3 regions of the Paenibacillus sp. EKM301P genome follow, and region 1 is predicted to be linked to each of the others. Evidence: a T-box and tRNA genes for the amino acid it is inferred to sense, from the RefSeq annotation. Region 1 holds a T-box; the other regions hold tRNA genes.
The links. The T-box of region 1 lies ahead of argS (arginine--tRNA ligase). A T-box ahead of a tRNA ligase gene usually reads a tRNA of that ligase, here a tRNA-Arg.

Region 1 (3,135 bases):
ACCTCCATGTTTACTTTGCTTCTATACTTACGGACGCAATAAAACCATCAAATGTTTCAAATATGCACAAATTGGTTGCAAAACAATGGAATACCCTGCGATTAGTGTAACCCGTCTTGCTCTTTTCTGCTCACCATCTCCATGCAAACCCAAAAGTGTCTATGATAGTTTTCCTTTTGCAGCACCTTTTAGAGAAAAGAGCTGATTCGCAGTAATTTTAGCTAGCAAAAGCAGCAGTGTACCTAACAAAAATACCCACTTGTGGTAGCTTACATCCGGTTAGGGGCTTTCAGTCCAAGAAGTCGCAGTGTACTTGCCAGCATATCTGCAGTCTGTTCCGCCAACTGAATGCGCCACTGTCCACCATCGACAATCCTTTCCTTAGCATAAAAACGGTTGAACGCCTGTGCCGTATCTAATGCAAATCTCGCAATAACCGAAGGTTCCAGTTGCTGAGCAGCACGTATCAGCTGCCCGTGATAGCGATCCAACTGCTTAAGCAAGGCCCAGCCTGCGTCACCCAGCATTTCATCCGAAACGATATTCCATTCAGGAGAATGCCCTTCTTGACCAAGGACGTTGTCACTGGAATTAGAATCAACCTCAGCGCGAGCGCGAGCTTTCTCCAGAAGGCTGCGTATACGCGCATGGGTATACTGAACATAAGGGCCAGTCTCACCTTCGAAGGTCAATGCCTCCTCCAACGAAAAATCCACTTCATTCAGACGGTTATTTTTTAAATCGCCAAAAATAATCGCTCCGATGCCGACATCTTCTGCTATTGCCTCTTGTTCCAGCAAATTGGGATTCTTCTCCGTAATAATGGCTTGAGCACGCGCTACAGCTTCATCCAGCACTTCCTCCAGTTTCACCACCTTGCCGCGTCTTGTGGACATTTTTTTGCCTGCAAACCGCATTAAACCAAAGGGTACATGCTCACATTGCGGTGCCCATGCCTCCCCTGCATGCTTGAGCACCGCAAATACCTGTTGGAAATGTAACTTCTGTTCCCCGCCAACGACATACAGCAGCCGATCAGCCTTCATCACTTCATGACGATAAATCGCTGTTGCCAGATCACGGGTGGGATAAATGGTAGTCCCATCCTTTTTCAAAATAAGACACGGCGGCAGCTGCTCGTCTTCCAGACGAACCACAAGTGCTCCATCACTTTCCTCCAGCAGTCCTTTTGCTCTTAATTGGGCAACAACTGCCTGCATTTTATCATTGTAAAAGCTTTCCCCCAACACATGGTCAAACGAAATGTTAAGACGTTGGTACATACGATCAAATTCACCCAGACTGACTTCAACAAAAAACTCCCATAGTTGTTGAGCCTCAGTATCCCCGTGCTCCAAACGTCGGAACCACTCGCGGCCTTCATCCTCCAAAGACGGGTCATGCTCAGCCTCCTGATGAAAACGGACATATAGCTTCAATGATTCCCCGATCGGATCCTGTTGTAGCTGCTCTTCATTACCCCATCTTTTATAGGCCGCAATTTGCTTGCCAAATTGTGTTCCCCAATCCCCTAGATGATTCACACTAATCGGTACATATCCGGTTTCACCAAGTATGCGATACAAGGCGGCACCGATAACAGTAGAGCGAAGATGACCGATACCAAATGGTTTCGCAATATTGGGCGAGGACATATCAATTACTACTCGCTGTCCATGCCCAATATTGGGCTTGAGAAACTCAGTCTTGCTCAATTCAGCAAGCATCGGTGGAATATGAACAGATCGATCCAATGTAATATTTACATAGGCACCCGATGCTGTAGCGGTTAGACCCGCTTCATGACTTACTAGCTCTGCCAATTCCATTGCAATATGCTGTGGAGACTTTCGAAATTTCTTAGCCAGCACAAAACAGGGAAACGCCACATCTCCCCATTCAGGCTGCGGAGGCACCTCGAATAAAGATAAAACTTCTTTCTCCTCCAAGCCCGTATGAGCTAAAATAGCTTGGGTAGCAATCATCAACAACATGTTCCTCTCTCCTTCTTTTTATAGGATCTAACAAAAAAAGCCCTCGTCTCTTGATATAATCAAGAGACGAGAACTTCGATATCCCCGCGGTACCACTCTTCGTAAATCGGTTGTGTAGATAAAGCTAGCTTACACAAATCGCGATTTCACTCCATTGACAAATAACGGTGTCAGCCGGGTTGATCTACTAGAAGTTCTTATCGTTGGATCAACCGTCTCCCGGGTGCGCTTCACATCGGATTTCATACCGGCTTCCACCTCTTCCGGCTCGCTGTAATGATACGGTTCCGTTGCTACTCTCCCGTTCCTTGACGTTAATTCCCACCATTATACAAACCTATTTAGTAGAAAGCAACCTTTTATTCCCTCTTCAGGGACTAGTTCTGTATATGTAATTACACTGCCACCAATTGGCGACAAGCCTCAACACAATGACGGCAGGCCTCTGCACAATGTTTGCAATGATTATGGGAATGCTTGCTACATTCAGCAGCACATACCTCACAGGCTTTGGCGCATAGCTCACAGATTTCCTCGGCAAAATCCGTTCCGCGCTGCAACATTTGAGCAGCAAACCCACATATCTCTGCGCATTCCCTACTCACTCGAATACATTCACGCAGCATAGCTAAATCATATTCCTTCAAACTTGCTACATAGCATACATTGCAAGCGTTCATACATTCCAGGCAAGCATCCACGCATTTTTGGTATGAATGATTCATAATACATTACCTCCCAGTTGTTGATCCTGCTGTACTATTACCCGCTGAGCCTTGAAATTAATCAATTGATGTTCGCGCTTTCAACAAAATAAACCCAGAAAATCCCGACTTATGTAAGGAAGTGTACTATATTCCAAGGTGCAAGCGCAAGGATATTAATCACATAACTTTTTATCCCTCGTTTCTGACTTGCATCCAGTCGGTCATTCCTCTATTGTAAAAAAAGAATATGCTTAACCATGAATCAAGGAGTGAAGATTGTAATGAACATAACATCTGTAGAGGAGCACCGACGGGAGTCTCCGCAGCAGGTTAACTGCATGGTCGTGACCGTCTCTGATACACGAACCATGGAAACCGATACTGGGGGACGACTGCTCAAGGAACTACTAGAAACGAATGGGTATAAGGTTGTT
Region 2 (3,135 bases), on a different contig from region 1:
CATTAAATCTCCGTTCCACTGTATGAAACCTGTAATTCCGCACATGTCTATTCATCCTCTCTTTGTCGTGTTCATCCAGTGTTGGAATGAATCAAAAACTAAATCCCCAGTTCATCAGTATATATGCCGAAAAGAAGCATAAAATGTCTGTCCGTTCCGAAAACTACAGATGGGGCAACCCGCCTACACGTGAGGAAGGAGGGAGACAATGTACTACATCAAGGATGCCAAAATACGCCGCTTCACTGAACTTGACGGAGTGCGCTGTGCTGAGGTAGAAGTGCGTCCCGGTGCCGCAGATGACCCGGAGCTGCTGGTTTATATCACAGCTACGAATCAGAAGGATGGTCAGCCTGATTATGACATGGTACGGATCATCCGCAATGATGCCGATCTGGAGCTGGATTGGTATGACAATAATCTGCATTCGGCATTTGAAGAAGTGACCGACAAGGCTTTTACGGACTCTACGCACATTACCGCTGGTGAGGAACGGGAAAAGTTCAAAAGGGAATTGCTCTCCTATGGGCAGCTTAGCACAGAGTTTGCCAAGGAGTTCGGGGCATGAGGATATGGTGTGCACTACCTCGGCTTTTGTTAATTTGGACACCGGCGCCATCGCCAGATCAGCGTGAAAGGAGGGGGAAATCATAGACGGCAAAGCGAAGTATAAGAAAAACAAAGGCAGCAGTTATATTCATAACAATGAGTTCGCGGAAGAAGTGATGGAGAAAAATGTAAGACATGAGGTGCGAAGAAGTCCTAGACGCTTCGGTAATAAATAAACAGTCATAAACTGAGAAACGCTCATTTATAAATGACCCTGAAGAAGCCTCTGTATTCGTCAAAATTGCGAATGCGAGAGGCTTCTTTTGAATTAGGCCGCTTCACGCAGCGTCATGATCCCTTTGTAGATGTTATAGACAAAAACGCCGAGATAGACCACTACGAATAGCAGTACAAACCCGATAACCGAGCCTGCATGATTGGCAGTGATAATAAAATAAACTAGCGGAATCGCCGCAATAATGGGGAAAATGTGCGATAAAATGGCTTTTTTCGCGTGTCCCTGAACATATTCGTCCCGGACTGCAATCCACACAATGACCGGCACCAGAAAAGGTGCGAAAAAAATGCTAAAATAACAAAGTGAAGACAAAAGGCCTCTCACGGATTAACCCCTCCTTTTTGGCATCGTTCTTTGTACATAATACCCCGTTAGCGTCCAAATGATTCCTTTTGCAGCCTGCTTTCCTGTATAATGAAAAAATGCTTTTGACAGTTGCCCAAAATGTGATATAATCATTAATGCACTGAATACATAAGGTTTTATTGATTGTTATCTTGTCCCAGTAGCTCAGCTGGATAGAGCAACGGCCTTCTAAGCCGTCGGTCGGGGGTTCGAATCCCTCCTGGGACGTATAGCAAAAACTTCCTAATTCAATATTGGGAAGTTTTTTTGTGTTCCAGTGGGATGAGAACCCCTTGGGGGGACGTCGGAGCTAAGCATCGTTAGCATAAACTTCGCAGTCTCGACCGTAGGGAGAGTATCCCTCCTGGGACGTATAGCAAAAACTTCCTAATTCAATATTAGGAAGTTTTTTTGTGTTCCGGCAGTATCATTGATTCTGGCTTTATACTGTCGCCTTCTCTTTATGAGCAAAAAATTGCGGCAGATGCTCTTTGTGTGCTTCCAGCAATTCATCCAGCACAGTTTGGGCGATATCGCCGCTTGGAACGAGCGGATTCAAGGTGAAGGCTTGCAGTGCTGTCGCATAGTCACCAGTGACCGCCGCTTCAATGGTCAGCTCTTCCATCGCCTTCATGACTTGCAGCAGTCCCCGTTGTGCTGGAGGGAATTTACCAAAGTTGACAGGCTCCGCACCATGCGCGCGAATGACACTAGTTACTTCGATGGCGCTATCATAAGGGACATCATCAATCGCACCGTTGTTACGCGTACTAACCACCATCAATGTGCCTTTGTTGTTATAAATAGAGTTGATGATTTCACAGGCAGCATCGCTGTAATGCGCACCGCCGCGTTTGGATAATTCCTCTGGTTTGTAATCCAGATTCGGATCTTTGTACAATTCAAACAGACTTTCTTCCAGACGTTTGACGACTTGGCCCCGAGTTCCTTCGTTTTTGGCCTCCTCTAATTCTTCCTTGAGCATGTTATCGGTCATATAGTAATACCGATGGTAAGGACAAGGCAGCATTTTCAATTGACGAACCTGATCATACAGGAAACGCATGTTCTTAATATTTTCAACGACCTTCTCCGGTTTTGCGCCAGGCGCATACAGTCCTTCGATGACTTGTTCTGTTAATTCTTCTCCGGTTTTGTCATAAACTTTGTGCCAATGAAGGTGGTTAATTCCTGCAAATTTAAAGAACAGCTCTTCTTCCGGTTTGTCCAGCACAGCCGATGCACTCTTGATCGCGCCGATTGGAACATTACATAATCCGATGACTTTATCCCACTGACCATAACGAAGCACCGCTTCGGTGACCATGCCCGCAGGGTTGGTGAAGTTAATCAACCATGCATTCGGACACAGTTCTTTCATATCTTCTACGATACTGAGGATAACGGGTATGGTACGAAAAGCTTTGAACATCCCACCAGCCCCATTAGTTTCCTGACCGATCATACCGTGTTTCAAAGGAATACTTTCATCTTTAATCCGGGCTTCCAATAAGCCTACCCGAAATTGGGTCGTTACAAAATCGGCATCCTTCAAGGCTTCCCGACGATCCAGTGTCAAATGTACTTCACAATCAATGCCGGCGGCTTTCACCATCCGTTGGGCCATGGCCCCTACGATCTCCAGTTTCTCGCGCCCTGCTTCAATATCTACCAGCCATAACTCCCGGATGGGAAGCTCTGCATAACGTTTGATAAAACCTTCTACTAATTCTGGTGTATAGCTGGAGCCTCCGCCAATAGTTGCGATCTTTATGCCTTTTTTCATGGTTAGTGCCTCCTGAGTATGTTTTTTAAAACCGCTTTCTTAAGCTCAAATTCACTGTAATCCCTGTAATGCATTACAGGTCAAGCGCTTTTAGAAAACTTATTTGGGGAAGGTGACAATTATAGGGCGGGGCCACGAAACATGCTAAACACGAACA
Region 3 (3,135 bases), on a different contig from region 1:
TCCTCCAAACGGAGTCCGAGCGTCAGCATTCTGTGAACAACGACGCCGTCTTCGTTAAAATAATAACCAAACGATTCGGCGACCGCACCCTCATTGCTGATCTGGGCAAAGGTTTCAGGGTCAAGCTTGCGTCTGTGGGCCATTGCTATGGCGTTGCCTATCCCGTGAATGATAATACGACTCTCTCGAATCAGGCTTAATATATCCTGAATATTCGTATCCTCAAGCAAGGAGTTGTAAGCATGATTGCTGAGCAAATCCGGTACATGGAGCAGACGGTATTGAGCGCCGACCTTGCGAGCCATCGTGGAGGCAATTGTATTTGCCTGCATTTCCATGCTCTCTCCCAAACCCCCGCGTGCCGGTACAAACCATCCGCCCTTAAGCGGGCCGTTAGCAGGTAATGCCAGTTGTTCCGCCACATCTGCAATCGTCGTGCCACCTGTTACAGCGACCACGTCCTCGTCATCCATAACACTCAGCAGCGCCTTTGCGCCAGCACGGCCCAGTTCCTGCTTCGCTAACGGTGAAGCATCCGAATCCCCTGGAACGACAACCACCTTCCTCAAACCGTAGGCTTGACGAATCTGATCCTCCAATTGGGACAGGCCGAACAAGTTGTTCGCAATCGGCTCCAGCTGTTCCAGCAGATCCAGTCCTGCTTTGCTCACCTTCATGCCCACACTCTCAATCTCAATTAGCCCTTGCGCTTTAAGGAGATCAGTCTCAGCGCGCAGTACGCGCTCGGTCATATCCAGTGAAGCTGCCAGTGTTCTGCGTCCGATAACTTCGGACAACATAATCTGATGCAGGATCGTGTACCTTTTTTTCAAAACATCCATGAGGTCGGGCAGAAGCTGCTTCTGTATTTCTAATATCTTTCGCATGCTTTCCACTCCCGCACACTTCTAAGTTCTGTCTCTATGCTATATCTCTAACTGGTCTTAAAATGTCCCGGGATAACTTTTTAAGTCCCACGTATATCTTACCCAATATTTGCTTCACATGCAAGTCTATCTGAACCTATATTTCTCAACTTTTTATGTGAATATGCGCACGTAATAAAAGCTTGCAATTCAATGCCGTATATCATATAATCATCTTTGTTTCCAATTAATTAGTTGGTTGCTTGTAATGATTCATCTTTGCGCCCGTGGTCCAACGGATATGACGTAGGCCTCCGGAGCCTGAGATCGAGGTTCGATTCCTCGCGGGCGCGTCGTTTTATATGATTGGCTAAATGTTCCATATAATGTTTTTAACCAAAAAGAGCGCTAAGCGTTCTTTTTTTTAATCAATAGTTTGACTTTCTTTGACTTTTTGTTTGAAATTGTTTATCATGTGGTTAATACGGTAACAGTTTATAAATAGGGATGTGTATTCGGCATATCCACCAAATCCACTAACGATTTAAGGGAGGTTTTTTGACGTGAGCTATGTTCCTATGGTAGTAGAACAAAGTAACCGCGGCGAACGCGCCTATGACATTTATTCCAGACTGTTGAAGGATCGCATTATTTTGTTGGGCTCGGACGTCAATGACGTTGTAGCCAACTCAATTATTGCCCAAATGCTGTTTTTGGCTGCTGAAGATCCTGAAAAAGACATTCACTTGTATATTAACAGCCCTGGCGGTTCCATCACAGCTGGTATGGCCATTTTCGATACGATGCAATACATTAAACCTGACGTATCTACCATTTGTGTAGGTATGGCTGCTTCCATGGGTGCTTTCTTGCTGAATGCAGGTGCCAAAGGTAAACGTTTTGCCTTGCCAAACAGTGAAATTATGATTCACCAGCCACTAGGCGGTGCACAAGGACAGGCAACGGATATCGAAATTCGCGCCCGTCGCATTCTGAAAATGCGTGACAAGTTGAACCGCATTCTCGCAGATCGCACAGGTCAACCACTGGAACGCATCGAAAAAGACACAGACCGTGACTATTTCATGTCCGCTGATGATGCCAAGGAATACGGTATTATTGATAAAGTGTTAACTAGCTCCTCTCCAGAAGGTGTATAAGAAAAGTGGTTTTCTTCTGAATAGCTGGTAAATAAAAAGGCTGCCTCGGATTTTCGTATCCGGTAGGCAGTCTTTTTTATTTACTATTAATTTTCAATATATAACTAATCCAGATTATTGATTTTGTCCCGCAAAAGGCTTACCGCCCTGAGGCAGCAGTTGAGCGAACGAGTAAGTAAACTCCGGAATTCCATAAGCGTATGGCGCATAATCATACAAATCAAACACGATGGTTACTCCACTGTTGGTCACATAAAAATTCTGATCTGAGGCCAACTCTTTAAATTTCTCAAAACCTTCGCCAGCCTGGAGCGCATCAATTTTTTTCTTCAAATCAGCATTCAGGAACTTTTTGTAGTTAGGATTTGCCTTCAATACGTCAGACAATTGCAACAGCTTACCATCAGCAAGCGAGAACGTATATCCTTTACGTGCCGTCATACCGTGTGCGCCACCTGTATACGAGTAGTCCTGCATAATCACACTTAGAATACCGTCCTTATTATAGGCAATTGCAAAATCATTTTCGAAATCATACGGTCTTTCTGCTGTAACCTCTCCCTCTGCCACCATCTTTTTGCCTGCTGCCAATACTGTCTCTGCATGCTTTTTAAGCATATTATTAATGGCCTGTTGAGCCTCAGGATTCAGCTGGCTGCCGCTGATTTGCGGATACTTAATCTTATAGGATACCTTTGCATTACTCGAAGCTGGAAGCGTCTGAGATGCAATTGTGATCGGATTTAGCTGGCTTTTACTCAATGTTACTGTTTTCTGAGTTGCATTCCACTGCGCATCGATACCCAGATAGTCTTTCAGCAGACTCATAGGAATATATAGCTTCCCGGCGATCATTTTGGCATCCATGCTGCGCGTGTTGATCCCGTTCACATTGGCATAGGCATCCGAGGAGGAGACCACGATATAGAGCTTGTTGTACCCGCTCCCCACTGTATATGTCCCTTCCTTGGTGTCATAGCTCACCGGAATTCCCAAACTATCACGCAGTGCTGCCACTGGAATCATTGTGTTCCCGTTCACTTGTACACCTTTAGCGGCCAACGTTTTACCATTCCATTGGATGGTGACCCCTGGTTGCTGTGTTGTCG

Region 2: it encodes a tRNA-Arg, which carries the amino acid that the T-box ahead of argS (arginine--tRNA ligase) is inferred to sense. The anticodon was not compared.
Region 3: it encodes a tRNA-Arg, which carries the amino acid that the T-box ahead of argS (arginine--tRNA ligase) is inferred to sense. The anticodon was not compared.

The regions. Positions count from the first base shown of each region.
Region 1 is NZ_JAALFM010000004.1:438,606-441,740, reverse strand. Features, by position in the region: gene argS (arginine--tRNA ligase) at 270-1,994, opposite strand; T-box leader at 2,054-2,312, opposite strand; gene HFD99_RS13500 (four-helix bundle copper-binding protein) at 2,390-2,719, opposite strand; gene HFD99_RS13495 (MogA/MoaB family molybdenum cofactor biosynthesis protein) at 2,983-3,135, shown strand, end outside.
Region 2 is NZ_JAALFM010000005.1:107,690-110,824, reverse strand. Features, by position in the region: gene asnB (asparagine synthase (glutamine-hydrolyzing)) at 1-45, opposite strand, end outside; gene HFD99_RS14405 (hypothetical protein) at 209-568, shown strand; gene HFD99_RS14400 (DUF4870 domain-containing protein) at 878-1,171, opposite strand; tRNA gene HFD99_RS14395 (tRNA-Arg) at 1,347-1,420, shown strand; gene HFD99_RS14390 (6-phospho-beta-glucosidase) at 1,635-2,978, opposite strand.
Region 3 is NZ_JAALFM010000007.1:198,182-201,316, forward strand. Features, by position in the region: gene HFD99_RS18040 (sugar-binding transcriptional regulator) at 1-887, opposite strand, end outside; tRNA gene HFD99_RS18045 (tRNA-Arg) at 1,148-1,219, shown strand; gene clpP (ATP-dependent Clp endopeptidase proteolytic subunit ClpP) at 1,430-2,026, shown strand; gene HFD99_RS18055 (PdaC/SigV domain-containing protein) at 2,141-3,135, opposite strand, start outside.